3 regions of the Streptomyces sp. NPDC051963 genome follow, and region 3 is predicted to be linked to each of the others. Evidence: riboswitches for the same ligand, from Rfam matches in the RefSeq annotation. Region 3 holds a riboswitch; each other region holds the start of a gene.
The links. A riboswitch is a leader RNA that binds a small molecule or an ion and turns the genes downstream of it on or off. The one in region 3 is predicted to bind cobalamin.
Positions count from the first base shown of each region.

Region 1: linked by a shared signal. The riboswitch ahead of ACIHFB_RS28890 (ribonucleoside-diphosphate reductase subunit alpha) and the one ahead of ACIHFB_RS26500 (CbtB-domain containing protein) in region 3 are both predicted to bind cobalamin.
Region 2: linked by a shared signal. The riboswitch ahead of ACIHFB_RS17565 (energy-coupling factor ABC transporter permease) and the one ahead of ACIHFB_RS26500 (CbtB-domain containing protein) in region 3 are both predicted to bind cobalamin.

Region 1 covers NZ_JBIUCC010000007.1:188,065-197,533, reverse strand. The annotation lists gene ACIHFB_RS28915 (carbon starvation CstA family protein) at 1-1,603, shown strand, start outside; gene ACIHFB_RS28910 (YbdD/YjiX family protein) at 1,575-1,775, shown strand; gene ACIHFB_RS28905 (DUF3311 domain-containing protein) at 1,915-2,169, shown strand; gene mctP (monocarboxylate uptake permease MctP) at 2,166-3,791, shown strand; gene ACIHFB_RS28895 (GNAT family N-acetyltransferase) at 3,866-4,369, shown strand; cobalamin riboswitch at 4,405-4,547, shown strand; gene ACIHFB_RS28890 (ribonucleoside-diphosphate reductase subunit alpha) at 4,669-7,026, shown strand; gene ACIHFB_RS28885 (ribonucleotide-diphosphate reductase subunit beta) at 7,026-8,039, shown strand; gene ACIHFB_RS28880 (GlxA family transcriptional regulator) at 8,269-9,234, shown strand; gene ACIHFB_RS28875 (cytochrome P450) at 9,239-9,469, opposite strand, start outside.
Region 2 covers NZ_JBIUCC010000004.1:172,233-181,701, reverse strand. The annotation lists gene ACIHFB_RS17585 (methylmalonyl-CoA mutase family protein) at 1-470, opposite strand, end outside; gene ACIHFB_RS17580 (energy-coupling factor ABC transporter ATP-binding protein) at 554-1,393, opposite strand; gene cbiQ (cobalt ECF transporter T component CbiQ) at 1,390-2,139, opposite strand; gene ACIHFB_RS17570 (energy-coupling factor ABC transporter substrate-binding protein) at 2,140-2,487, opposite strand; gene ACIHFB_RS17565 (energy-coupling factor ABC transporter permease) at 2,484-3,176, opposite strand; cobalamin riboswitch at 3,206-3,455, opposite strand; gene ACIHFB_RS17560 (alpha/beta hydrolase) at 3,515-5,008, opposite strand; gene ACIHFB_RS17555 (ATP-grasp domain-containing protein) at 5,155-6,411, shown strand; gene ACIHFB_RS17550 (Rossmann-like domain-containing protein) at 6,408-7,445, shown strand; gene ACIHFB_RS17545 (PLP-dependent cysteine synthase family protein) at 7,442-8,521, shown strand; gene ACIHFB_RS17540 (mandelate racemase/muconate lactonizing enzyme family protein) at 8,518-9,469, shown strand, end outside.
Region 3 covers NZ_JBIUCC010000006.1:417,368-426,836, forward strand. The annotation lists gene ACIHFB_RS26470 (DJ-1/PfpI family protein) at 1-256, opposite strand, end outside; gene ACIHFB_RS26475 (helix-turn-helix domain-containing protein) at 452-1,390, shown strand; gene aceA (isocitrate lyase) at 1,921-3,204, shown strand; gene aceB (malate synthase A) at 3,305-4,915, shown strand; gene ACIHFB_RS26490 ((2Fe-2S)-binding protein) at 5,076-5,807, opposite strand; gene ACIHFB_RS26495 (CbtA family protein) at 5,804-6,670, opposite strand; gene ACIHFB_RS26500 (CbtB-domain containing protein) at 6,707-6,922, opposite strand; cobalamin riboswitch at 6,957-7,097, opposite strand; gene ACIHFB_RS26505 (enoyl-CoA hydratase) at 7,152-7,928, opposite strand; partial or broken gene ACIHFB_RS26510 (NAD-binding protein) at 7,925-8,158, opposite strand; cobalamin riboswitch at 8,153-8,334, opposite strand; gene gvpO (gas vesicle protein GvpO) at 8,566-8,901, shown strand; gene ACIHFB_RS26520 (gas vesicle structural protein GvpA) at 8,950-9,399, shown strand; gene ACIHFB_RS26525 (GvpL/GvpF family gas vesicle protein) at 9,396-9,469, shown strand, end outside.

The DNA.
Region 1 (9,469 bases), on a different contig from region 3:
GGCCCTGGTCATCGTCAACGCCCTCGCGCAGTCCCCCTGGGGCACCTTCTCCATCGCGATGACGATCCCGATCGCGCTGCTGATGGGCTTCTATCTGCGGGTGCTGCGCCCGGGCCGGGTCGCCGAGGTCTCCCTCATCGGCGTCGCCCTGCTGCTGTTCGCGCTGGTCGCGGGCCGCTGGGTCGCCGAATCCTCGTGGGCCGACACGTTCACGCTCGCCCCCTCCACGCTGGTCATCTGGCTGGTGGCGTACGGCTTCATCGCCTCGATCCTGCCGGTGTGGATGCTGCTCGCGCCGCGCGACTATCTGTCCACCTTCATGAAGATCGGCACCATCCTGCTGCTCGCGCTCGGTGTGGTGATCGCGCTGCCGACTCTGAAGATGGACGCCGTCACCGACTTCGCCTCGCGCGGCGACGGGCCGGTGTTCGCGGGCTCGCTCTTCCCGTTCGTCTTCATCACCATCGCCTGCGGTGCCCTGTCCGGCTTCCACTCGCTCATCTCGTCGGGCACGACGCCGAAGATGATCCAGAAGGAGACGCAGGTCCGGATGATCGGCTACGGCTCCATGCTCATGGAGTCGTCGGTCGCGGTGATGGCGCTGGTGGCGGCGAGCATCATCGACCCGGGGCTGTACTTCGCGATGAACGCGCCGTCCGGTGTGATCGGCACGACCGTGGAGAACGCCTCGCAGGTGGTGGGCAGTTGGGGCTACCAGATCTCCCCCGCCGATCTCGCGCAGGCGGCTCGGGACGTGGAGGAGTCGAGCCTGCTGTCGCGTACCGGCGGCGCGCCCACACTCGCCGTCGGGGTCTCGCAGATCTTCTCCGAGGTGACCGGCGGAAGCCTCAAGGCCTTCTGGTATCACTTCGCGATCATGTTCGAGGCGCTGTTCATCCTGACCGCGCTGGACGCCGGCACGCGCGTCGGCCGCTTCATGCTCCAGGACACCCTGGGCAACGTCTACCGGCCCTTCAGGAACGTGAGCTGGAAGCCCGGCCTGCTCATCACCAGCGGCATCGTGTGCGGGCTGTGGGGCTACTTCCTGTGGGTCGGCGTCCATGAGCCGCTCGGCGGAATCAACCAGCTCTTCCCGATCTTCGGCATCTCCAACCAGCTGCTGGCCGCGGTCGCGCTGGCCGTCTGCACGACCCTGCTGGTGAAGTCCGGACGCCTCAAGTGGGCCTGGATCACCGGAGTTCCGCTGGCCTGGGACGCGACGGTCACCCTGACCGCCAGCTGGCAGAAGGTGTTCTCGTCCGATCCGAAGGTGGGCTTCTTCAAGCAACGCCAGGTGTTCCAGGACGCCATCGACCGGGGCGAGGTGCTGGCGCCCGCCAAGTCGATGGACGACATGCGCACCGTGGTCACCAACTCCACGGTGGACGGCGTCCTCACGGCCGTCCTCGCGCTGCTCATCGTCATCGTGATCGTCGACTCGACCCGTGTCTGCGTCCGGCATGTCCGCCGCCCGGCGCTGTCCACGCTGAGCGAGACGCCGTACGTCGAGTCGAAGATCGTCGCCCCGGCCGGGCTGTTCCCGACCCGGGAGGAGAAGGAGGAGGAGGCGCGCGATGCGGTCGGCAGTGGCACGGGCTCTTAGGGGCGTGCGCTGGTACGTGCGGGAGCTGACCGACGAGTCGGCGTACGACCGCTATGTCGCGCATGTTCGCAAAGATCACCCCCAGGCCGAGGTTCCGTCCCGGCGCGACTTCGAGCGGATGCGCACGGACCGGCAGGAGGCGGACCCGCGCCAGGGCTTCCGCTGCTGCTGAAGGCAGACGCCCGGCCGCTCAGGGCAGACACAGAACCGCCACATACCGATATGCGGACGAGGGCTTCCGCTTTCCTGACACCGTCGCCTAGATTGCCTGCGCGTTACACAGGTGATCAGTGAGGGGACGGAGCCGCGGTATGTCAGAAGTGCCTGAAGCGAGACCGCCGGTGGTGACACCGGTCCGGGTGATCATCGGTCTCTGCCTCTTCGCCCCGTTTGTGGCGATGCTGTGGGTCGGTTCGTACGCCAAGACGGACCCGGCCTTCATCGGCATCCCGTTCTTCTACTGGTACCAGATGGCGTGGGTGCTGATCTCCACGGCGCTGACGATGATCGCGTACAAGCTGTGGCAGCGCGACCAGCGTGCCCGCCAGGGAGGTGCCGCCAAGTGAAGGACGGCGTGAACGGCGTCGCACTCGCCGTCTTCATCATCTTCTTCCTGGCCGTCACGGTCATGGGCTTCCTGGCCGCGCGCTGGCGCCGGTCCGACGAGCAGAGCCTGGACGAATGGGGCCTGGGCGGACGGTCGTTCGGCACCTGGGTCACCTGGTTCCTGCTCGGCGGCGACCTCTACACCGCGTACACCTTCGTCGCCGTACCGGCGGCGATCTACGCGGCGGGCGCGGCCGGCTTCTTCGCGGTGCCCTACACGATCCTGGTCTACCCGCTGATCTTCACGTTCCTGCCCCGCCTGTGGTCGGTCTCGCACAAGCACGGATACGTGACGACCTCCGACTTCGTACGCGGCCGGTTCGGCTCGAAGGGCCTGTCCCTCGCCGTGGCCGTCACCGGCATCCTCGCGACGATGCCGTACATCGCGCTCCAGCTGGTCGGCATCCAGGCCGTCCTGGACGTGATGGGCGTCGGCGGCGGCGAGAACACCAACTGGTTCGTCAAGGACCTGCCGCTGCTGATCGCGTTCGGTGTGCTGGCCGCCTACACCTATTCGTCGGGGCTGCGCGCACCCGCGCTGATCGCGTTCGTGAAGGACACGCTGATCTACATCGTCATCGCGGTGGCGATCATCTACATCCCGATCAAGCTGGGCGGGTTCGACGACATCTTCGCCAAGGCGGGCGAGGCGTTCAGCCAGACCAACCCGGCGACGGGTGCGCCGCGCGGGGCGCTGGCTCCGGGCGAGGCGGGACAGTGGACGTACGCCACGCTGGCGTTGGGATCCGCCCTCGCGCTCTTCATGTACCCGCACTCGATCACGGCGACGCTGTCCTCCAAGAGCCGTGAGGTGATCCGCCGCAACACGACCATCCTGCCGCTGTACTCGCTGATGCTCGGCCTGCTGGCGCTGCTGGGCTTCATGGCGATCGCGGCCGGAGTCAAGGTCAGCAACGGGCAGTTGGCGATCCCGCAGCTCTTCGAGGACATGTTCCCGTCCTGGTTCGCGGGCGTGGCCTTCGCGGCGATCGGCATCGGCGCGCTGGTGCCGGCGGCCATCATGTCCATCGCGGCCGCGAATCTCTTCACCCGCAACATCTACAAGGACTTCATCAAGCCGGACGCCACGCCGGCGCAGGAGACCAAGGTCTCCAAGCTGGTGTCCCTGCTGGTGAAGGTGGGTGCGCTGGTCTTCGTCCTGACCATGGACAAGACGGTCGCCATCAACTTCCAGCTCCTGGGCGGCATCTGGATCCTCCAGACCTTCCCGGCCCTGGTCGGCGGCCTCTTCACCCGCTGGTTCCACCGCTGGGCCCTGCTGGCGGGCTGGGCGGTCGGCATGCTCTACGGCACCATCGCCGCCTACGGGGTCGCCTCCCCGACCCAGAAGCACTTCGGCGGCTCGTCGAAGGAGATCCCCGGCATCGGCGAGATCGGCTACATCGGCCTCACCGCGTTCGTGCTGAACGTGCTGGTGACGGTGGTGCTGACCTTCGTGCTCAAGGCCGTCAAGGCACCTGAGGGCATCGACGAGACGTCCCCGGCGGACTACACGGCGGACTCGGGGGACCCCGGCGTCCAGGTCGACCTGCCTCCGGCGACCGCCGGCGCCGCTCACTGAGCCGTACGTCAGGACACGGGCCGTCGGAGAAATCCGGCGGCCCGTTGTCGTACCCCTGATGCACACTGCCCGGCATGGACATCCTCATCCGGCGAGCACGACCCGCCGAATACGAAACCCTCGGCGACATCACCGCCCAGGCCTACCTCCAGGACGGCCTCCTGACCTTCGGCGAGAACGACTGGTACCTCGGCGAACTGAAGGACGTGGCCAAGCGAGCGGCCGCCGCCGACGTACTCGTGGCCATACAGGGCGACCGACTCCTCGGCGGAGTCACCTTCGTACCCTCTCCCGGCCCCATGGCCGACCTGGCCCGCGCGGGGGAGGCGGAGATCCGCATGCTGGCCGTGGCGCAGGCGGCCCGCGGCAGAGGCGCCGGAGAGGCCCTCGTGCGAGCCTGCGTCGACCGGGCACGCAGCGCGGAGCGCACCGGCATGGTCCTGTCGACCCAGGACTTGATGCACGCGGCCCACCGCATCTACGAACGCCTCGGCTTCACGCGGGCCCCGGAGCGCGACTGGCACCCGATCCCGGAGCACCCCGAGTTCACTCTCCTCACCTATCAGTTGACGCTCTGAAGCCGACACGACACAACATATGGTGGTGCTGTTCTCACCCGGCACAAGATGTATGCTCGTGCTCGCTGTCGCCGCAGGGGAATCCGGTGCGAATCCGGAACTGTCCCGCAACGGTGTACTTGTGCATGTTCTGTGCACATGGTCAGTCCGAGGACCTGCCGACGGCGCACCCGACCACCCGGTCCGGGTGCGAGACGTCCGGGCCTCGTGGAATGGGCCGGTGGACGCGACGCCGTGTGCGCTCGTGAGCTGCCCCCTGCCCTCCGCAAGGCCCCGTGCCGAGCGAGGGAGAGCCCCAAGTGACCATCGCGCCAGCCGAACCGGCCTCAGCGATCCAGGACCCCGACGGCCCGGGAACCGCAGTGTTGCGGACCCTGACCGAGCTGACCGCCGACCTCCCCGACGCCGACCCCGGCCGGGTCGCCGCCGCCGCGCTGCGCGGCCGGTCCGCGCGGGCGGACGAGTCGGAGCTGCGCGAGCTGGCCACCGAGGCGGCGGCCGGCCTCATCTCCGAGGACCCCGTCTACTCCCGGCTGGCCGCCCGGCTGCTGACCGTCAGCATCGCCGCCGAGGCCGCCTCACAGGGCGTCATCTCGTTCTCCCAGTCGGTCGCCGTCGGCCACCGCGAGGGTCTCATCGCCGACCGCACCGCCGAGTTCGTACGGCTGCACACGGACCGCCTCGACGACCTGATCGACCGGACCGCCGACGACCGCTTCGGCTACTTCGGCCTGCGCACGCTGTACAGCCGCTACCTCCTGAGGCACCCCATCACCCGCAAGGTGATCGAGACGCCCCAGCACTTCATGCTGCGCGTCGCCGCCGGTCTCGCCGAGGACGACACCACCAGGTCGGTCGACGAAGTCGCCGCGCTCTACCGGCTGATGAGCCGCCTCGACTACCTCCCCTCCTCCCCCACGCTCTTCAACTCCGGCACCCGGCACCCCCAGATGTCGTCCTGCTACCTGCTCGACTCCCCCAAGGACGAGCTGGACTCCATCTACGACCGCTACCACCAGGTGGCCCGGCTCTCGAAGCACGCCGGCGGCATCGGCATCGCGTACTCCCGTATCCGCTCCCGCGGTTCACTGATCCGCGGCACGAACGGGCACTCGAACGGCATCGTCCCGTTCCTGAAGACCCTCGACGCCTCGGTGGCCGCCGTGAACCAGGGCGGCCGGCGCAAGGGTGCGGCCGCGGTCTACCTGGAGACCTGGCACTCCGACATCGAGGAGTTCCTGGAGCTGCGTGACAACACCGGTGAGGACGCCCGCCGTACGCACAATCTGAACCTCGCGCACTGGATCCCGGACGAGTTCATGCGCCGGGTCGACACGGACGGCCTCTGGTCGCTCTTCTCCCCGGCCGACGTGCCCGAGCTGGTCGACCTGTGGGGCGCGGAGTTCGACGCGGCGTACCGCAAGGCCGAGGCAGCGGGCCTCGCGAAGAAGACCATCCCGGCCCGTGACCTGTACGGCCGCATGATGCGCACCCTCGCGCAGACCGGCAACGGCTGGATGACCTTCAAGGACGCGGCCAACCGCACCGCCAACCAGACGGCCGAGCCGGGCCACGTCGTCCACTCCTCCAACCTCTGCACGGAGATCCTGGAGGTCACGGACGACGGCGAGACGGCCGTGTGCAATCTGGGCTCGGTCAACCTGGGTGCCTTCGTCGACACGGCGGCCGGCGACATCGACTGGGAGCGCCTGGACGAAACCGTCCGCACCGCGGTCACCTTCCTCGACCGCGTCGTCGACATCAACTTCTACCCGACGGAGCAGGCGGGCCGGTCCAACGCGAAGTGGCGCCCCGTCGGGCTCGGCGCGATGGGCCTCCAGGACGTCTTCTTCAAGCTGCGCCTGCCCTTCGACTCACCCGAGGCCAAGGCCCTCTCCACCCGTATCGCCGAGCGCATCATGCTGGCCTCGTACGAGGCCTCCGCCGACCTCGCCGAGCGCAACGGGCCTCTCCCCGCCTGGCAGAAGACCCGTACCGCCAAGGGCGTCCTGCACCCCGACCACTACGACGTCGAACTGACCTGGCCGGAGCGCTGGGCGGCCCTGCGGGAACGCATCGCCGCCGTCGGCATGCGCAACTCGCTGCTCCTGGCCATCGCCCCCACCGCCACCATCGCGTCCATCGCCGGCGTGTACGAGTGCATCGAGCCGCAGGTCTCCAACCTCTTCAAGCGGGAGACGCTGTCCGGCGAGTTCCTCCAGGTCAACTCGTACCTGGTGGACGAGCTGAAGGCGCTGGGCGTCTGGGACGCGCGCAGCCGTGAGGCGCTGCGCGAGTCGGGCGGCTCGGTGCAGGAGTTCGCCTGGATCCCGGCGGACGTACGGGCGCTGTACCGCACGGCGTGGGAGATCCCGCAGCGCGGTTTGATCGACATGGCGGCCGCCCGTACCCCGTATCTGGACCAGTCCCAGTCGCTGAATCTCTTCCTGGAGACGCCGACCATCGGAAAGCTCTCCTCGATGTACGCGTACGCCTGGAAGCAGGGCCTGAAAACGACGTACTACCTGCGCTCGCGCCCGGCGACGAGGATCGCCCGCGCCGCGCAGGCCCAAGCCACCGTCCCCGTACAGGCAACCGCCGAAGACGCCGTCGCCTGCTCCCTGGAAAACCCCGAGTCCTGCGAGGCCTGCCAGTAATGCCCAGCAACAATCAGAATCTCCTCGACCCCGGCTTCGAGCTCACCCTCCGCCCGATGCGCTACCCCGACTTCTACGAGCGCTACCGGGACGCCATCAAGAACACCTGGACCGTGGAGGAGGTCGACCTCCACTCGGACGTCGCCGACCTCGCCAAGCTCACGCCCGCCGAGCAGCATCTGATCGGCCGGCTGGTCGCGTTCTTCGCGACGGGCGACTCGATCGTGGCGAACAACCTCGTGCTGACGCTCTACAAGCACATCAACTCCCCCGAGGCGCGGCTGTACTTGTCCCGCCAGCTCTTCGAGGAGGCCGTCCACGTCCAGTTCTATCTGACGCTGCTGGACACCTACCTCCCGGACCCGGAGGACAGGGCCGCCGCCTTCGACGCGGTGGAGAACATCCCCTCCATCCGCGAGAAGGCCGAGTTCTGCTTCAAGTGGATCAACGAGGTGGAGAAGCTGGACCGCCTGGAGAGCCAGGCCGACCGCCGCCGCTTCCTGCTCAACCTCATCTGCTTCGCCGCGTGCATCGAGGGCCTGTTCTTCTACGGGGCCTTCGCGTACGTCTACTGGCTCCGCAGCCGGGGTCTGCTGCACGGCCTGGCGACCGGCACCAACTGGGTGTTCCGCGACGAGACCATGCACATGAGCTTCGCGTTCGACGTGGTCGACACCGTCCGCAAGGAGGAGCCGGAGCTCTTCGACGACCGGCTTCAGCAGCAGGTCACCGACATGCTGAGGGAGGCCGTCGAGGCCGAGCTGCAGTTCGCGCGCGACCTCTGTGGTGACGGCCTCCCGGGGATGAACACGGAATCGATGCGCCAGTACCTGGAGTGTGTCGCCGACCAGCGACTGAGCCGCCTCGGTTTCGCGCCGGTGTACGGCTCCGAGAACCCCTTCTCCTTCATGGAGTTGCAGGGGGTTCAGGAGCTCACCAACTTCTTCGAACGTCGTCCTTCGGCGTACCAGGTGGCGGTGGAGGGCACCGTCGACCTGGACGAGGACTTCTGAGTCCGGGACTGGTTCTTCCGTTCCGCCTGCCTCAGCTGCCGGTCGATCCGGCGCTCGTGGATCGCCCCCACGAGCGCCGGGCCCCCGAGGAGGGAGAAGAGGATCACGATGGCCATGTACTCGAGGAATGTGTTCATGCGGTAAGTCTCGTACTGGCAAGACACTCATGACAGTGGCAGGACTGTCGCACACCCTCGAATTACTGCCAGATCTAAGGCACACTGGCAGCATGCTGAGGAACGTGGCCGTCGCCCTGCTCGACGGCGTTCATCCCTTCGAACTCGGTGTGGTCTGCGAGGTGTTCGGCCTCGACCGCAGCGACGAGGGGCTGCCGGTGTACGACTTCGCGGTCGTCTCGGCGGAGGGCCCCGCGCTGCGCACACATGTCCCCGGGTTCACGGTCTCCACGCCGTACGGCCTCGATCGGCTCGACGAGGCGGATCTGATCGCCGTACCCGCGGGCAGCGACTACATCGGGCGGGACTATCCGGACGAGCTGCTGGACGCCCTGGTCAGAGCGACGGACCGGGGTGCCCGGGTGCTCAGCGTCTGCTCCGGCGTCTTTGTGCTCGGTGCCGCCGGACTGCTCGACGGGCGGCGCTGCACGGTGCACTGGCGGCAGGCGGACGAGCTGGCCCGGCGCTATCCGCGCGCGATCATCGAGCCCGATGTGCTGTACGTGGACGAGGACCCGGTGATCACCTCCGCGGGCACCGCGTCCGGTATCGACGCCTGTCTGCACATCGTGCGCAAGGAGCAGGGCCCGGAGGTGGCCAACAAGATCGCCCGGCGCATGGTCGTACCGCCGCACCGGGACGGCGGACAGGCCCAGTACATCGAGCGGCCGCTGCCCCGGTCGCAGTGCGACACCGTCGGCGAGGTGCTGGTGTGGATGGAGGGGCACCTCGACGAGGAGGTCACCGTCGAACAGCTCGCCATCCGCGCCCATATGTCCCCGCGCACCTTCGCCCGCCGCTTCCAGCAGGAGACCGGCACGACTCCCTACCGCTGGATCCTGCGCCAACGTGTACTGCTGGCACAGCGGTTGCTGGAGGCGACGGACGAGACGGTGGACGCGATCGCGGCCCGAACGGGATTCGGTACCGCGGCCGCGCTGCGCCATCAGTTCGTACGGTCGATCGGGACGACCCCGAACGCCTACCGGCGGACATTCCGGGGCCCCGAAGCGGCCTGACGCCTCACCTCTGTACGGGCCTCAACAGCAGTTTGTGCGGGCGCAGTGTGATGCCCACCCGGGTCCCGTCCTGGGATCCGGACACCTGCTCGAAGCGGTACTTGGTGGCCAGCGCCGCCGTGATCAGCGTCAGCTGGGCCATCGAGAAGTGGTCGCTGGGACACTTGCGGTTGCCCACGCTGAAGGGGCTCATGGCGTATTTCGGGACGTCCTTGACCCGGTCGGGCAGCCAGCG
Region 2 (9,469 bases), on a different contig from region 3:
GCCGCGTTCTCGGTGTCCCGCCCGGCATCCAGGACGATGGGCGCCAGATCGAGGTAAACGCCTTCGAGTGCCTGGCCGAGCGCTGAGACAGGGAAACCGTCTTCACCGACGACCAGCCAGAGGGAGGTGACACCGTTTTCCAGGTCGGCGAGGACGAGGTCGCCCGCGGCCGTCGCGTGCCGCTGGCGTACGTCCCAGCCCCCGGCGGTGTTGCCCTCCGGGCGGCTGCCTCGCACAAAGGGGGAGAAACCGGGGAAACCGGTTTCGGGGGCGGCATCGAGCGCGGTGTACAGGGGCCGGGTGCGCAGCCCGTCCTCCAGCGCGGTGGACAGGGCGTCCTCGGCGGCGGCACCGGAGACCTCCTTGCCCGACTTGCGCAGGACGCCCTCCACGAGGTGCTGCCACTGCTCATGGGTCGCGGCGGGGAACTCGGCGGCCAACGAGAGCCCGTCATTGGGCAGGACTGTCATGCTCGGATGCTAGGCGAGCGCGCTTGAGCAGCAGCAGAGCCGAAGGCTGTGACCTTGCCCTCGCCGCTTCTGTGACCGGCGCCTCACCGCTTGGAGGGTGCCATCGCGGCGAGTTCGCCGGGGGTACGGGGGCCCGCTGCCGTATCGGTCAACAGCCCCTGGGCGAAGAGTACTTGAGCTGCCGCGATGCCCCACGGCAGCCGTAGCCCGGACTGCTGGAGGAGGTCGGTCCGGGCCAGCATCTCGGATGCGGGACCGGTGCGTACTCCGGACGGGGTGAGCAGCGCCGTGTCGTCGGCCCAGCGCAGGGCGAGATCCACGTCGTGCGTCGCCATCACCACCGTCGTGCCGCCGGCGCGAAGGCCGTCGAGGGTGGCGAGCAGCCGCTCCTGTCCGTCGGGGTCGAGCCCGGCGGTCGGCTCGTCCAGGATCAGCACCCGGGGCCGCATCGCCACCGCGCCCGCGATCGCCGTCCGCTTGCGCTGGCCGTAGGAGAGCAGATGTGTGGGCCGGTCGGCCAGATCGGCGATGTCCAGCGCTGCGAGGGCCTCGTCGACGCGCGCCCGCACCTGAGGGTCGGGCAGCCCCAGGTTCAGCGGGCCGAAGGACACGTCCTGCGCGACGGACGCGGCGAACAGCTGATCGTCCGGGTCCTGCACCACCAGCTGGACGGTGGTCCGCAGCCGGGTCAGGCCCTTCCGGTCGTACGACACCCGCTTCCCGTCGAGCGTCAACTCCCCGGCGCGCGGCCGCAGTCCGCCGCTCAGCAGCCGCATCAGCGTGGTCTTGCCGGTGCCGTTGCGACCGAGCAGCGCGAGGGCCCGCCCGTCCCGCACCTCGAAGTCGAGCCCACTGAGCACGGCCGGACCGTCCTCGTAGGCGAAGGACACGCCCCGCAGGGCGACGAGGGCGGCGTCGCTCATGACAGCGGCCTTTCCAGTACGAGGGTGAGGGCGGCCAGCGTCGCGAGGAGGAGCGTGCTGGCGACCGTGAAGCGGACGGAGACCCGGGCTTCGGGGACGAGGACGCGCAGGGTGCCGTCGTAGCCGCGCCCGGCGAGCCCGGCCTGGAGTCGGGTCGCCCGGTCGAATGCCCGTACGAACGCGGTCGCGCCGAGCCCGGCCAGGGACCGCCAGGCGGCGGCTCGCGTGGTGTGCCCGAGCCGCGCGGCCTGTGCCTCCCGGATCCGGCGCATGGAGTCCAGCAGCAGGAAGCTCATGCGGTACGTCACCAGCGCCACGTCGACGACCGGCGCGGGCACGCCGGCCTTCACCAGACGGGGCAGCAGGTCGGACATGGGTGTGGTGAACGCGAAGAGCAGCACGCCGAGCGAGGCGGCCGAGGTGCGCAGCAGCAGTTCCCCGGCGCGCACATGTCCCTCGTCGGCGAGGGACACGAACCCGTCCGGGCCGCCGACCTGCACCAGCAGGGTGGCAGCGCCGGTCACGCAGAAGCCCAGCGGGACGCGGTAGGCACGCCACAGCTTGCGACCGGGCACGCCCGCCGGGCCCAGCAGCACGGCGAGCGCGGTGGCCAGGACCAGGGCCGCGCCCGGCCAGGGCGGCAGCGAGATCGCCAGCACGGTGAGGCCGAGCCCGAGCACGGCCTTGTCCACGGGGTGACGGCGGCGCCAGCGACTGCTGTGCGCCGCCGCGTCGATGGGCAGCACTCAGACCTGCTCGTCGGCCGTGCTCTCGGCCCCCCGCGGCTCCAGTGCCCGCTGCTCGCCCTGCCGCCGCCCGCGCCGCAGGCCGAAGTAGTAGGCGAGGACACCGGCGCCGAGGGCCGCCTGCAAGGCGAACAACGCCGACTCGATCTCGCCGGACGGCGGCTCGTACAGGGGCGAGAACCAGGGCTCGTAGTCCGGCTTGATCTCGGTGATCGCCGTTTCCGCCTCGGCGTCGGCGCCCGTGAACGGCTCCTCCTTGTGGTCGCCGAGGCCGAGGACCAGCGGCAGCACCGCGAGCGCGGCCACGGCGAGCAGCAACAGGGAGTTGATCTTCGCGTTCCGGCTCATCGGGCCACCGCCTCGGCGTCGGCCTTCTTGCTGAGCAGCACGCCGAGCCGGGTCAGCTCACCCTTGCTGGACTGCACGAGCAGCCGCATCACCAGCACCGTGAGCAGTCCCTCGCTCACCGCGAGCGGGATCTGCGTGACCGCGAAGATGGACCCGAACTTGCCGAGCGCACCCAGGAAACCGCTGCTCGGGTCGGGGAAGGCGAGCGCCAGCTGGACGCTGGTGACGCAGTAGGTGGACAGGTCGGCGACGAACGCGCCGAAGAAGACCGCCACCATCAGCGGCACGTCGTAGCGCCGCAGCACCTTGTAGACGGCGTATCCCGCCCAGGGCCCGATGATCGCCATCGAGAACACGTTGGCGCCGAGCGTGGTCAGGCCGCCGTGGGCGAGCAGCAGCGCCTGGAAGAGCAGGGTGATGGTGCCCAGCACCGCCATGATCGGCGGCCGGAACAGGATGGCGCCCAGGCCGGTGCCGGTCGGATGGGAGCAACTCCCGGTCACCGAGGGCAGTTTGAGGGCCGACAGAACGAACGTGAAGGCTCCGGAGGCGCCGAGGAGCAGGGTGCTCTCCGGGTGCTCTTTGACCTCACGGGTGAGTGACCGGACTCCGTGGACGACAAATGGCGCCGACGCGACGCTCCAGGCGACCGCGTGCGCCGGAGGCAGAAAACCCTCGGCTATGTGCATGGCTCAGCAGACCCTCTCCAGCACCTCGTGGATGGTTGACGTGCCCTGGCCGGTCTCCTGGCTGACGGGTACCACCGCCCGTGCTCCGCCTTCCCGGGTCCGAGGACCCAGTGGCTGCCCTTGGGCCCTGCCGTCGAACTCCCGTCCCGCCGTGCAGGCGGACGACGAGCATTTGACGGCAGGGCCCAAGGGCCGGAGCCGGACTTCCCGATTCACAGTGGCGAGGGCCGCACCGGCATCACACCGGATTTCCCGTTCACCAAGGCGTGGTGACAGTAGTGGGCCCCCGGGGGTGGTGACAAGCCGTGCATGGGGGCGCACAGGGGGAGTGAACAGCGCTAACGGCCGTCGCCGCCGGGCTCCGGCAGTCCCGGCCCCGCACACCGTACGTCCGTATCGGGCACCTTCCCGCCCACGAGATACGCGGCCACCGTGCCGTCCACGCAGGTGTTGCCGCGGCTGGCGAACACGCCGTGCGAGTAGTCGTCGGCGAGGGTGATCAGACGCGAGCCGGGCAGCACCTTGCCCAGTTCGCGGGCCCCCTCGATCGGAGTGACCGCGTCGTGCGCGGAGGCGACCAGCAGCACCGGCGGGGCGTCGGGGCCGCCGAGCGGGGTCCGCCGGGCGGGCCGGTACGGCCAGTAGGCGCAGGTGGACGCCTCCATGCCGGTCAGGACCGGCTGGGAGTCGATACGGCGGGTGCGGCGGATGTCCGCCAGGATGCGGTCCGGCGTCGGCGCGGGGCCGTCGGCGCACTTGACGATGCGGTTGGCCGCCTCGTAGTTGCGCGAATCGGCGCTGTCGAACGCCGTGCCGGGCCGAAGCCCGTCCGTGGTCCGGTCGTTGAGGTAGTTCCGCATCCCGTCGGCGAGAGTCGTCCAGCGTTCGGTGCGGCCGAGCGCGCGGTAGACGGCACGGTCGAACTCGGACGCCCCGAAGCCGTCCACGGGTGCGGCGCCGAGCCCTCGGCGCACCCGTAGAGCGGCCCGGCGTATGTCGTCGGCGTCCGAGCCCAGGCCGAAGCGGTCGGCATGGGCCGCGGCCCACTCGAAGAACGTGTCCCGCTGCCGCAGCAGCGCCCGGCTCTGGAGCACGTCGAACGCGTACCAGTCCCACGGCCCGACCACACTGTCCAGCACCATCCGCCCGACCCGCCGCGGGAACAGCGCCGCATAGGCCGCGCCGAGATGGCTGCCGTACGACACCCCGAGGAAGCTCGTCCTCGGCTCGCCGAGCGCGGCGCGGACGGCGTCCATGTCGTACGCCGTCCGCTCGGTGGACAGATACGGCAGGACGTCGCCCGCGCCCGTCGCGCAGTCGTGGGCCATGTCCCGCAGCGAGGCGAGGTAGGCCCGTTCCGCCGTCGGACTCGCCGGCACGGGATCCGCGCCCGGACTGTCGAACAGGCCGCCCATGTCGCCGCAGCCGACCGGTGAGCTCCGGCCGACGCCGCGCGGGTCGAAGCCGATGACGTCGTACGAACGCCGCACGCTCTCCGGGAGTTTGGCGCGCTTGGTCACCGCGTAGGGGAGCCCGGAGCCGCCCGGCCCGCCGGGGTTCACCAGCAGGATGCCGCGTCGCTCGGCCGGCGTGCCGGAGGCGGGGACGCGGGAGACGGCGATGGTCAGACGCGGTCCCTCCGGGTGGTGCCGGTCGAGCGGGACGTCGATCCGACCGCACTCCACGCGGTCGGGTGCGGGCGGGCGTGGGACGGAGTCGGGGCAGTCGCCGAAACGGACGGCCGGTGCCGGGGGTGCGGCCGCGGCGGGAGCGGGTGCGGGGAGCAGCGCGAGGGCGCACAGAATCACCGCGGAGCGGGTGTGAACGGACAAAAGGAACCTCAAGGTGATGTTGTTCTGTCAGATGACAATGAAAATGATTATCGATAACGTGGCCGAGTCAAGTCCGGCCCTCCTCCCGTCCGAGGGGGTTCCGGGCTGCCCTGACGTCTGAAATACCCGTAGGGAAAAGGGGAGTTGTGGCTCATCTGCTGATGGTCGAGAGCTGGGTCGGTGCCATGAGCCGACTGCTGCCGAGAGCGATCCGGGAGAGCGGGCACGAGTTCACGTTCCTCACCCGTGACCTGCATCACTACCTCCGGTCGGCGCCGGAGGGGACCGCGCATCCGCTGCTCGGCGCCCGTCATGTGATCACCGCCGACACGAACGACCTCGGCGCCCTGCTGCCGGAGATCGAGCGGCTGCACACGGCGCTCGGCTTCGACGGGGTGCTGACGTCCTGCGACTACTACCTCCCGGCCGTGGCACGCATCGCCGGACACCTCGGACTGCCCGGTCCCGGCCCCGAGGCGGTGGAGAACGCCTGCCGCAAGGACGCCACCCGCCGCGTTCTCGCCGACGCGGGCCTGCCGCAGCCGCGCTTCGCCGTGCACGAGGAGTGGGCGGACATCGCGCGGGCCGCGGGGGAGATCGGCTACCCGCTGGTGGTCAAGCCCGTCGACCTGTGTGCGGGTATGTATGTCCGGCGGGTCGACGACGAGGCGCAACTGGCCGCCGCCGTACGGGCGTTGGGCGACTTCCCGGTCAATGCGCGCGGGCAGCGCCGGGCGCCCGTCGTCCTGCTCGAAGAGCTGCTGGACGGGCCCGAGGTGAGCGTCGAAACCGTTTCCCACGCGGGTGCGGTCCATGTGGTCGGCGTGACCGACAAGAGCGTCGGCGGCGCCCCCGCCTTCATCGAGACCGGCCATATGTTCCCGGCCGCGCTGACGTCCGCCGACAACGAGGCCGCCGAGCAGACCGCGCTGGGCGCCCTGAAGGCCCTTGACCTGACGGACGGCGTCGTCGCCCACACCGAGATCAAGCTCACCAGTGCCGGCCCGCGCGTCGTCGAGGTCAACCCGCGCCCCGCCGGAAACCGCATCACCGAACTCGTGCGCCACGTCACCGGCATCGACCTCGCCGCCGCCTTCGTCGAAGTCGCCCTGGGCCGCGCACCCGACCTGCGCCGCACCGACACCGGCCTGCGCAGCGCCGCCATCGGCTTCCTGGTCCCGCACACCGCCGGGACGCTCGAAGCGCTGGACGGCTCCGAACTCCCTGATGTACCCGGTGTGTTGGAGGTACAGCTCGCCGAGCCGGGCAAGGCCGTGAAGGCGGCGGGCAGCAACAACGAATACCTCGGACACGTCATGGCAGGCGACACCGACGGGCCCGGCGCCCGCGACCGCGTCGAGGCACTGCTGGCCGACCTGCGGGCGGGACTGGTGATCCGATGACCACGACCGAGACCGCCACCACCGGGTCCGCTGCCGCCGGGACTGCCGCGACTGGGACCGCCACCCTCGGGTCCGCCACGACCGGGTCCGCTGCCGCCGGGACCGCGACCGCTGAGTCCGCCACGACTGGGACCGCCGCCACAGGGTCCGCCGCCGCCGGGACTGCCACGACCGGGACCGCCGCCCCCGAGTCCGCCGCCCCCGAGTCCGCCACCCCCGAGTCCGCCACGCCCCTGCTCGACGACCTCACACTCCGCGTCCGGGCCGGCGCACTCGGCCCGGACCCCGCGTCCCGTCGCATCGCCGTCGCGTTCACCACCTGTCAGGCCGTACGGCACGACGGGCGCGGCAGCGGATACCGCAACGAGGTGCTCAGCCTGCGTCTCGCGGAGGCCGTGGGCTCGTGCGCCGTCGAACCCGGCGCGCTGCCCGACGGCGCGCTCGACGACTGCGTCGGCGCGGACGTGGCCCGACTCCTGGAGCATCCGCTGCTCCCGGTGCGCGTGGCCGCGCTGGACGCCTACCTCATGCACATCGCCCCGCACTCCCCGGACAACGGGGCGTGTCCCGTCCCGCTGCCCGCCGGAACCTCGTTGGAGAAGTCCCGGGCCAGGGCGCGGTCCGTCGTCGAGCTGCTCGATCTGCGGCCGGGCGCGACGGTGCTGGTGGTCGGTGTGGTCAACTCCCTGCTGGAGGCGCTGCGTTCGCGCGGGCTCGGCTATGTGCCGTGCGATCTCAAGGGTGGCGAGACCGAGTTCGGCGAGCCGGTCGTCGGCGATGCGCTCGCCGCGGCCGACCGCTGTGACGCGCTGCTCGTGTCCGGGATGACCCTGGGCAACGGCTCCTTCGAACCGCTCCGGCGGCACGCCGTCCGGCACGGCAAGCAGCTGGTGATGTTCGCGCAGACCGGCAGCGCCGTCCTGCCCCGCTTCCTCGCGCACGGGGTGAGCGCCGTGTGCGCGGAGCCGTACCCCTTCTTCTGGCTGGACGGCGGGCCCGGAGTGATCCACCGGTACCGCGGGGGCGTGCGATGACCGCCACCGCCGTACGGGCCGTCGCCCGCCCGGAGTTGCTCGACCTGCTCGGCCGCACGCCGACCGTCCGCATCACCGCCGACCTGCCCGGACCCCACCCCGGCTTCTGGGCCAAGCTCGAAGGGCTCGCGGCGGGCGGGATGAAGGCACGGGCGGCCGTGTCGATGCTGCTCGGCGCCCGCGAGCGCGGCGAACTACGGCCCGGCACACCGGTCGTGGAGTCCACGTCGGGCACGCTCGGCGTCGGCCTGGCCTTCGCCGGTCAGGCGCTCGGCCACCCGGTGGTGCTGGTCGGCGACAGCGAACTGGAGCCGTCCATGCGGCAGTTGCTGCGCGCCCACGGCGTACGGCTGGAGATCGTGGACCGCCCGGCACCCCGGGGCGGCTGGCAGGCCGCACGTCTCGCCCGGCTGCGGGAGCTGTGCGCGGTCCTGCCCGACGCGTACTGGCCGGACCAGTACAACAACCCCGACAACACCTCCGGCTACGCCACCCTGGCCGCCGAACTCGCCGTCCAGCTGGACCACTTGGACGTCCTGGTGTGCAGCGTCGGCACCGGCGGGCACAGCGCGGGCGTCATCGGCCCGCTGCGCCGCCACTGGCCCGCCCTGCGGCTGATCGGCGTCGACGCGACCGGCTCCACCATCTTCGGCCAGCCCGCCCGACCGAGGCTGATGCGCGGCCTTGGCAGCAGCATCCATCCGCGCAACGTCGCCTACGACGCCTTCGACGAGGTGCACTGGGTCGGCCCCGCCGAGGCCGTGGACAGCTGCCGGCGGCTCGCCCGGGGCAGCTTCGTCAGCGGCGGCTGGAGCACCGGCGCGGTCGCGCTCGTCGCCGCCTGGGCGGCCCGCGTCCACCCCGGGGCGGTCGTCGCCACCGTCTTCCCCGACGGCCCGCACCGCTATCTCGGCACCGTCTACGACGACGACTTCACCACCGCGCACGGCATCGACCCGTCCACCGCCGCCACCCGGCCGGTCGAGATCCCGCATCCGCGCGCCGCCGAGGCGACCGGCTGGGCCCGCTGCACCCGCGTGACCGATCCGCTCGACTCCCCGAAAGAAGCCCTGTGAAGGCCACCCGGCGCACCGTACGTCTCCACCTGACCGAGCCGCTGCGCATCTCCCGCTCCACCATGTCCGCACGCGACGCCGTGTGGCTGACGATCGAACACGAGGGCCTGTACGGCCATGGAGAAGCCGTCACCAGCGTGTACTGCGGGCTCGACGCCCACACCCTCGAACGGCACTTCGCGGCCGTCGACCTCAACCGCTTCAGCGGCCCGGAGAGCGCCCTGGAGGACCTGCGGGAGGGGTGGGACATCCCCCCGGCCGTCGCCGCCGCCGTGGAGGCCGCGCTCCTCGACCTGGTCGGCAAGCGCGCGGGAAGCCCCGTCCATCGTCTCCTCGGCGTCCCCGCCGCGCCGGTCGCCGCCACCGCCCGCACCCTCGGCATCACCTCGCTCGCGCATGCCGCGGCAGAGGCCCGGCGTCTCGCCGCGCGTGGCTTCGAGGTCATCAAGGTCAAGGCGGGTACGCCCGACCCCGAGGACGACGTCGAGCGCGTACGCGTCATCCGCGACGCCGCACCCACCGTACGGCTGCTGCTCGACCCCAACGGCGCCTGGAGCGTGCCCCAGGCCAAGGCGCTCCTGCCGCGCTACGCGGACCTCGGCGTCGAAGCCGTCGAGCAGCCCCTCGCGCCGGGTGACCCCGAGGCGTTGGGCAGGCTGGCCGAACGCTCACCGCTGCCCGTCATCGCCGACGAGGATGCCGTGAGCCTCGAAGACGCCCGCCGTCTCGCCGGACGCGTCCACGGTGTCAACGTCAAGCTCGCCAAGTGCGGCGGCGTCCACGCGGCCCTGCGTATCGCCGAGTCGATCGAGGGCAGCGGCACGGAGTTGATGCTCGGCTGCCTCACCGCCAGCACCCTCGGCCTCGCCCCCGCCGTCCACCTGGCCGACCGCGCCCGCTGGGCCGACCTCGACGGGCATCTGCTGCTCGCCCACGACCCGTGGACCG
Region 3 (9,469 bases):
GAACCTCGCCTGGCTCGCCGACGCGTCCGGACGCCCCGGGCACCAGGAACATGTCCGCACGCTCCAGGTCGAGGGCGGCGGTAGCACGCAGTGCCAGCCCTCCAGTACCGCTGATCACCTCCCGGGGACCCTCAGCAGAGGCCAGCTCGACGGTTACCGCACCCTCTGATGCGGCGCTGCCCGCGTACAGCACCTCGTAGGGGGCGACGACATCGAGGGGGTCGAAGCCATCGAACAGGACAATCTGGATGCGCATGGGTGTTCCTTCGGATGTCGATTTCCTCTGACGCTCCGAAGTCAACCGGCTGCCGCCCTGATCGCCCAGTGGCACTAGTGACAGTTTTCAACGGGATATCGCCAAGGACTACCAGAGGGCTCATACCTGCGATGACATGGGGTTATCCGGATACCGGGCCAGATCTGCCGCACGATGAGGAGGGAGGTTCCGGTCATGCACACCGTCGCCGTTCTCGCGCTGGATCAGGTGATCCCGTTCGATCTGTCCACCCCGATCGAGATCTTCACCAGGACCCGACTCCCCGACGGCCGCCCCGGCTACCAGATCCGGGTGTGCGCCGAGCGCGACGAGATCGACGCCGGGGCGTTCACCCTGCGCGCCCCCTGGGGCCTGGAGGGCCTCCAGGACGCGGACACGATCATCGTGCCGGGTGTCACCGATCCCATGGCCCCGCTCGCTTCACCCGTGCGCCATGCACTGCGTTCGGCCGCCGCCGACGGCACGCGGATCGCCTCCATCTGCGCAGGCACCTTCCCGCTGGCTGCCACCGGTCTCCTCGACGGATTGCGGGCAACCACCCATTGGCGTGCGGCCGGGCTTCTGGCCGCACGCCATCCGGACATCGACGTCGACCCGGATGTCCTCTATGTCGACAACGGCCAGTTCCTCACCTCGGCCGGCGCAGCCGCGGGTATGGACTTGTGCCTGCACATGATCCGCCGTGATTACGGCTCGGCCGTCGCCGCCGACGCAGCCCGGCTGTCGGTGATGCCCCTCGAACGGGAGGGCGGGCAGGCGCAGTTCATCGTCTACGACCACGCTCCCACGCCACAGGGTTCCGACCTCGAGACGCTTCTCACCTGGCTGCGGGAAAACCTGGGCCGCAATCTCACCCTCACTGACATCGCCACCCACTCGGGGACCAGCACCCGCACCCTGATCCGACGCTTCCGCGACCAGACCGGCACCACCCCGCTCCAGTGGCTCCATCGAGCCCGCATCCGCCAGGCACAGCATCTGCTCGAGACCACGGAGCACTCCGTCGAACGCATCGGCACCCAGGTCGGCTTCGGCTCACCCACCACCTTCCGCGACCGCTTCAAACGCACGACTGGCGTCAGCCCGCAGACCTACCGGCGCACATTCAGCTGAGCTCCGACAAGGCCCGCGACGCCGTCGCCGACACTCGCCGAGCGACTCACCCTCGCGGGAGGCATCCCGGACATCGCGATGGCCGGCGACAACGGCACCGCCCCCGCCCACTTGGCCAAATCGCAAAGCACTGACCGGCAGCCCGTCATCGGTTTGTGAGCCACCGGGCCCACTAGACAGTGCCCGGCGAGGAGCCCGCACCCTTCGCAAGCTTTGCAAAGTACGCAAAGAAGATTCGCAGCAATTGGCAGCCATCCACGCTTGTTGGCACTTAGTGCCAGTGCCAGAGTTCCAGTGCGGCCCGCCGAACCTTCGGCAGCAGGCGCAAAGAACCGGGCACGATTCACGCCCTGACGTCGGCGATCCCGGCAGTTGTGCGCGCATTGCACGGCAGCATTGCTCAGCTCCGCTCGGCGACGGGACGGCGGGCCGCACCCAAGATCGAGACAATTCGAGACACACAGTGCCACTCGCTACTTCTGATGACCGGGAGATTGGCAGAGCGGCCAACCGAGGAGACGGTGACAGTCATGGCAGAGTCGAGGACGCAGGCGGCCGGGGAACTCGCGGGGCGCTGGGCCACCGACCCGCGCTGGCAGGGAATCGAGCGCACCTTCAGCGCCGAGGACGTGGTCCGGCTCTCCGGGAGCGTCCGTGAGGAGCACACGCTGGCCCGGCGCGGTGCCGAACGGCTGTGGCGGCAGCTGCACGAGCTCGACTACGTCCACGCGCTCGGCGCGCTCACCGGCGGCCAGGCCGTCCAGCAGGTCAAGGCAGGGCTCCAGGCCATCTATCTGTCCGGCTGGCAGGTCGCCGCCGACGCCAACCAGGCCGGCCACACCTACCCCGACCAGAGCCTCTACCCCGTCAACTCCGTGCCCCAGGTGGTCCGCCGGATCAACAACGCGCTGCTGCGCGCCGACCAGATCGCCACCGCCGAGAACGCCGGCGACACCATGGACTGGCTGGCGCCGATCGTCGCCGACGCGGAAGCCGGGTTCGGCGGACCGCTGAACGCCTTCGAGCTGACCAAGGCGATGATCGCGGCGGGGGCCGCCGGCATCCACTACGAGGACCAGCTCGCCTCGGAGAAGAAGTGCGGGCACCTCGGGGGCAAGGTCCTCGTGCCGACCTCGCAGCACATCCGCACCCTGAACGCGGCCCGTCTCGCCGCCGACATCGCCGATGTGCCCACCGTCATCGTCGCCCGCACCGACGCGCTCGCCGCCAACCTGCTGACCAGCGACGTCGACGAGCGCGACGCCCGGTTCGTGACCGGCGAGCGCACGTCCGAGGGCTTCTACCGGGTCCAGAACGGCATGGCCCCCGTGATCGCCCGCGGCCTCGCCTACGCCCCGTACGCCGACCTCATCTGGGTCGAGACGGGCACCCCGGACCTCGCCCAGGCCCGAGAGTTCGCCGAGGCGGTCCATGCCGAGCACCCGGACCAGCTGCTCGCCTACAACTGCTCGCCGTCCTTCAACTGGAAGGCCGCCCTGGACGACGACCAGATCGCCAAGTTCCAGCGGGAGTTGGGCGCGATGGGCTACCGGTTCCAGTTCATCACGCTGGCCGGCTTCCACTCCCTCAACCACGGCATGTTCGACCTCGCCCGCGGTTACGCCGAGCACGGCATGACCGCCTACGTCGACCTACAGGAGCGGGAGTTCGCCTCCCAGGAGCACGGCTTCACCGCCGTGAAGCACCAGCGGGAGGTCGGTACCGGCTACTTCGACCTCGTCTCCACCGCCGTCAATCCGGCCTCCTCCACCACCGCGCTGGCCGGCTCCACCGAGGAGGAGCAGTTCCACTAGGCACCGCACGGTCGCCCGCGGGCCTCCTCCCCTGATCGGGCGGGAGCCGGGCGACCGTCCCCGCCCGGCTCCCGCTCCGCTCCCCGATCAGGAGATCCTGATGTCCACCAGCGCACTGACCCACCTCGTCCGCGTCCTCGCGGCACCGGGCGACCGCTACGACGAGATCCTCACGCCCTCCGCCCTGGACTTCGTCGGCCACCTTGCCGCCGCCTTCGGCACGCGCCGCCAGGAACTCCTCAAGGAGCGCAGGCGGCAGGCGATCCGGCTCGCGTCCGGTTCCCCGCTCGAGTTCCCGATGGTCACCTCCGCCGTCCGCGCCGATCCGACCTGGCGCGTGGCACCCCCCGCCCCCGGCCTGACCGACCGCCGCGTCGAGATCACCGGGCCGCCGGACCGCCGTATGACGGTGAACGCCCTCAACTCCGGTGCCCGGATATGGCTCGCGGACTTCGAGGACGCCACTGCCCCCACCTGGGACAACCTCATCGGCGGGCAGATCAATCTGCTCGACGCCATCGAGCGGCGCATCGACTTCACCACGCCGGAGGGCAAGGAGTACCGGCTCGGGGAACAGCCGGCCACCATCGTGGTCCGGCCGCGTGGCTGGCATCTCGACGAGGAGCATCTGGAGTACGAGGGCAGGCCGGTGCCCGCCGCCCTCGTCGACTTCGGGCTGTACTTCTTCCACTGCGCGCAGCGCCAGATCGACGCCGGACGCGGCCCGTACTTCTATCTCCCCAAGCTGGAGAACCGGTACGAGGCCCGCCTCTGGAACGACATCTTCATCATGGCGCAGCATCTGCTCGGCATCCCCAGGGGCACGATCCGCGCCACCGTCCTCATCGAGACGATCACCGCCGCCTTCGAGATGGAGGAGATACTCCACGAACTGCGTGAGCACAGCTCCGGCCTCAACGCGGGCCGCTGGGACTACCTGTTCAGCCTGATCAAGACCTTCGGCCACCGCACCGACTTCCTGTTGCCGGACCGCGCACAGGTGACGATGACCGCCCCTTTCATGCGGGCCTACACCGAACTGGTCGTCCGCACGTGCCACAAGCGTGGTGCCCATGCCATCGGCGGCATGGCAGCCCAGGTGCCCAGCAAGGACGGGGCCGCGCACGAGGCGGCCCTGGCCAAGGTCCGCCTCGACAAGGAACGCGAGGCCGAGGACGGCTTCGACGGCTCCTGGGTCGCCCACCCCGGCCTCGTCCCGGTGTGCCGCGAGGTCTTCGACGGTGTCCTCGGCGAACGGCCGCACCAGATCGACCGCACCCGTGACGACGTGGAGGTGACGGCGGCGGACCTGCTGTCGGTGCACCGTATCAGCGGTCCGCCCACGCCGGAGGGGCTGCGCACCAACATCGCGGTCGCGCTGCGCTACTTCGCCGCCTGGCTGCGCGGGCAGGGCGCGGTCGCCCTGTACGGCCTGATGGAGGACGCGGCCACCGCCGAGATCGCCCGGGTGCAGATCTGGCAGTGGCTGCGGCACCGTGTCCTGGACCGGGAGAGGGTCCTGCGGGTCCTCGACGACGAACTCGCCGCGCTGGGCGCCGAATACCCGTGGGCGGATCTCGACGCCGTGCGAGCCGTCTTCGAACGCACCGCCCTGGCGCAGGAGTTGCCGCTGTTCTTCACTCCCGACGCCTACTCCCGTCACCTCGTCCGGAACATCGAGGCAACGAACCCCGGGACTGCTCAACCGTAGGACCGGCCGGGAATTCCACACATACGGCCAGGAATGAGCAACCTGGCGCGACCGGGCTGAGGGGCCCGGACGACGGCCACCGGTTGAGGGACCGGCGGCTGCTTGACAGGGGAAGGGCGGGAAGCGCGAGTACGGCGCTTCCCGCCCTCGGCGTGGGAGGTCAGCGGGACAGTGCGCAGTCACCGCACAAGGACCCCTTGCCATCCGGCGCGGCGCGATAGATCAGGCAACAACTGCGGCGCCGGAACGCTCCGTCGGGCGTCGAGGTACTGGTGTCGCGCAGTGGGGGCCGTTGCAGAAGGAGCGAGCTGAGGGTGCGGGTCCGGGCGGTGAGATCCGGGCGGGCCGCTGTGATCATGGTTGCCGCTCCGTTGACGGCCGAGGCGGTGTTGCCGCGCAGGATGTGCCGGGAGACCGAGAACTGGGCCATGGTGTCGGCGAGTTCGCGCAGAGCGCCGTCCAGCAGGCGGCTGCTGAGTTCGTCGGCGAGCCGGGGCGGCGAGTCTGCGGGTTCGGCGGTGAAGGCGTCGTAGGGCAGCGACAAGGGGATCGGGCCACCGATCACGGGCCGCCAGCGCAGATCGTCGAGGCCCGGAGCGAGGACCAGGCCGTGCAGCACGGCGGCGGCCAGGGCGGGCGAGATGAGCCGGGCGGCCAGCCCGAGGTGGGCGACGGAGGCCGCCACCCGCACCTCGACCGCGCCGGGTGGCTGCCCGCCTGCCGTGGCCAGCCAGTCCCCCACACCCGTCACACGCGCTGCGAGCAGCGGACGGGACATCGGCTGCCAGGGATCGGCCGGCTCCGTGCCGGGCGGGTGTGCCTCTACGGCGAAGAACGGGCCGAGCGCGGTGATCTCCTCGATCACCGCGCTCGCCGTCGGTGGGCTGGTCATGCCGGGAGGGGGTCCGGCTTCGGAGAAGTGGCGGGGGCGTCCTGACGCGCGGGCTGCAACAGGCGTTCCGCCAGCGGGGCGAAGACCAGGCCGATGGCCGCCCAGAGGATCAGCTGCGCGCCCACGGAGTAGAAGCGGAAGGCGAACAGCACGTCGGCCGGGAAGCCCGGGTAGACGATGGTGCCCTTGGCGTCGGTCAGCGGCAGCGGGGTCTCGGTGGCCTGGTTGCCGTAGTTGTCCCTGTTGTACCCGAGGTCGCCGTACTGGGGCAGGAGCAGCATGACGATCCCGATCGCCACGACGAACGCGGCGACGGCGAGGAGCGTGGCGTTCCAATTGCCGAACCGTGCCTGGAGCCGCTTGCCGAGCCAGACGGCTCCGGCGAGGAGGGCGATGGAGCAGACGACCATGGTCAGGTACAGGGCGCTGCGCTGTTCGATGGTTTCCTCGTGACCGATGGCAGGCGGATTGGCCGGGTACTTCAGGAACGGCACCAGGTACATGCCGAGGAACCCGCCGCCCGCCACGAGAAGCGCCAGCGTGCGGGCGCGCAGACCGCCGGTGCGGCCCAGGCAGACGGCGTAGGCGACGGCGAACAGCGCGCCCATGGCCATGCCGAAGAACACGATGCCCACGCCGATACCGAGATTGGCCTGGATCGTCCGGCTGAACAGTTCGGATCCTGCGGCCTCGACGGGCAGGCCCGCCGCCTTGTCCAGGGCGTTCTGTGCGGCGTCACGCCCGCTCTCGTAGTCGATGGCCTTGGCGATCTGCGGTTCGGCGAAGATCCGCGCGAAGGCGAAGGCGAGCAGACCCGCGACCGCGCCGGCGAGCACGCCGCGCAGTATGAGCTTCTTTTCCATGTCGAGTTGTCCGTACGTCCTGGTGCCGGCGGAGGGTCAGTGGCAGGGGAAGCCGAGGAAGTGACGAGCGTCGTGGACGAACTCGTGCACGTGCGCGTCGTTTCCGAACACCGACACCGCGCCCTGGTCGACACCGATGAAGTAGTAGACGGCCAGCGCGATCAGAGCGGTGCCGACCAGCCAGATGACGGCCTTGGAGACCGGCAGGACGACCGGTGTGGACGCCGGGCGGGGCGTGGAAATGCTGCTCAAGGTGAGCCCTCCTTGGGGATCGTGCGTCCCTTGCGTGTACGGGCGGAGTGAGGGCTCAGTGTCTGACTCGCCCGTCACCTTCCGGTGGCGGGCTCACAGTGGCGCGACCGTGCTGGAATTCCACCAGCTTCCTTATGCCATCACTACATGGGGAACGTACGGCCTGCTTCTCCGGCCGGTCAATCAAGTCCACCCCAAATCAACCGGCAGAAGCCCGCGCCTCTTCGGGTCAGCGGTGGCGGAACTCGGGCGGCCGCTTGTCGACGAAGGCGCCCATGCCCTCCTTCTGGTCGGCGGTCGCGAACACCGCGTGGAAGAGGCTGCGTTCGAAGCGGACGCCCTCGGTGAGCGTGGTCTCGAAGGCGTGGCCCACGGCTTCCTTCGCCATCATCGCCACCGGGAGCGACATGCCGGCGACGGTCTCGGCGACAGCGAGCGCCTCGCCGAGCAGCTCGTCGGCGGGCACGATCCGGGAAACGAGTCCGGCGCGCTCGGCCTCGGCGGCGTCCATGGTGCGCCCGGTCAGGCACATCTCCATGGCCTTGGCCTTGCCGACCGCCCGGGTCAGCCGCTGGGAGCCGCAGTTGCCGGGGATCACGCCCAGCTTGATCTCCGGCTGGCCGAAGACGGCGGTGTTGGCGGCGAGCAGGATGTCGCAGAGCATGGCGAGTTCACAGCCGCCGAGGGCGTATCCGGAGACGGCCGCGAGGGTCGGCGTGCGCACCTGGGCGAGCCGGTCCCAGGCCGTGAACCAGTCGGTGAGGAACATGTCCAGGTAGCCCTGCGGCTGCATCTCCTTGATGTCGGCCCCGGCGGCGAACGCCTTCGCCGAGCCCATGATCACGATGCACCCGCACTCCGGGTTCCGGTCGAGGGCCTCGGTGGCGGCCACGACCTCCTCCATGACCTTCAGGTTCAGTGCGTTGAGGGCCTTCGGACGGTTGAGGGTGAGCAGGGCGGTACGGCCCTTGCGCTCGACGAGGATCGTCTCGTACTCGGTGCTCATGCGTGTTCCCCGCTCCGGTCCCTGATCGTCCGTACGATGCCGGAGAAGTCCTCCGTGGCTCCGGCGCGCTCGGCATAGGCGGCGTACAACTCGGCCGCGCGCAGACCGAGTTCCGCATGGACGCCGCCCGACCGGACCGCGTTGGCGGCCAGGGCCAGGTCCTTGGCCATGAGGGAGGCGGCGAATCCCGGCCGGTAGCCGCGGTTGGCGGGGCCGGCCGGGACGGGGCCGGAACATCCCGCGGCCGGTATCCTGACTCCCGGATCAGCGCGCGCCGTCCGCCTTCCCGACATCCAGCTCGTCAGTGGCGTAACTCTCGACGGCGTACTCCCCGGTCACAGTGGCGGGACCGCGCCGGATTCACACCGGCTTCCCTGCACCGCGGGCCTTGTGCTCACGACAATATAGTTGGACGTCCCAGTAAATCCACCCCGCGGGACCCCACCATGACGTCGCTGCCGGTCCGGCCGACATCACATTCTCGGCCGCCGCGCAATTCGAGAAGGTTTAGCCCAAAGCCTTAGGGCCACTCGAAGACGGTGTGGCGATGGAGAACGCGTGAGTTTGCGCGTGAGCCGTGAGCCGCTGCACGCCTCACTAGTTCACAAAAACCTCATAAAACTCACATAAATCACATATGACGGCAGACCGCGGTACTCGAAGCGTGCGGAGCGAGGACGACGCCATGACGGACGACGACCGGCAGACGCCGACAGAGGTACTGCGCCGGGCGCGCGACCAGCTCGGCGACATGACCGGCATGACAGCGGAGACCGTCTCGTCCTTCGAGAAGACGGACGGCGGTTGGTCCCTGGCGATCGAAGTCCTCGAACTCGCCAAGGTCCCGGAGACGATGAGCCTGATGGCGAGCTATCAGGTGGACCTCGACGAACAGGGACAGCTCACCGGCTACCGGCGCATCCGTCGCTACGAGAGGGGGCGGTCCGAAACAGACCGCTCCGGCGGCCAGTAGGCCGCCCGCCCGCGGTCAGCCCTTCCCCCGGCAAGGAGGACGACAGACATGACCGTTGTCCCAGCACAACAAGCCAGCGGAGGAGGCCGCAGCAGCAGCCTCTACGACGTACTGGAACTCGTCCTCGACAGGGGTCTGGTCATCGACGCGTTCATACGTGTCTCCCTGGTCGGCATCGAGATCCTCAAGATCGACGTACGGGTCGTCGTCGCCAGCGTCGACACCTACCTCCGCTTCGCCGAGGCCTGCAACCGCCTCGACCTGGAGGCGGGCCCCCACAAGAGCCCCGGCCTGCCCGACATGGTCGGCGAGATCACCGAGTCCGGCGCCCGCGGCAAATCCAAGGGCGCGCTGTCCGGCGCCGCGGAGACGATCTCCGACGCCTTCCGGCAAGGCCGTGACGAGGGCTCCTCGAAGGAGCAGGAAGAGCATGAGCGCCGGCCGCGGACGCGCAAGAGCACAGCTGCGCGCCGCAAGGAGAGGGAGGAAGACGAGTGAGCACCTACGTCTACGCCATCACCGCGCGGTCGCACCCCGCCCTCCCCGAAGGCCTGGACGGCGTGGGCAA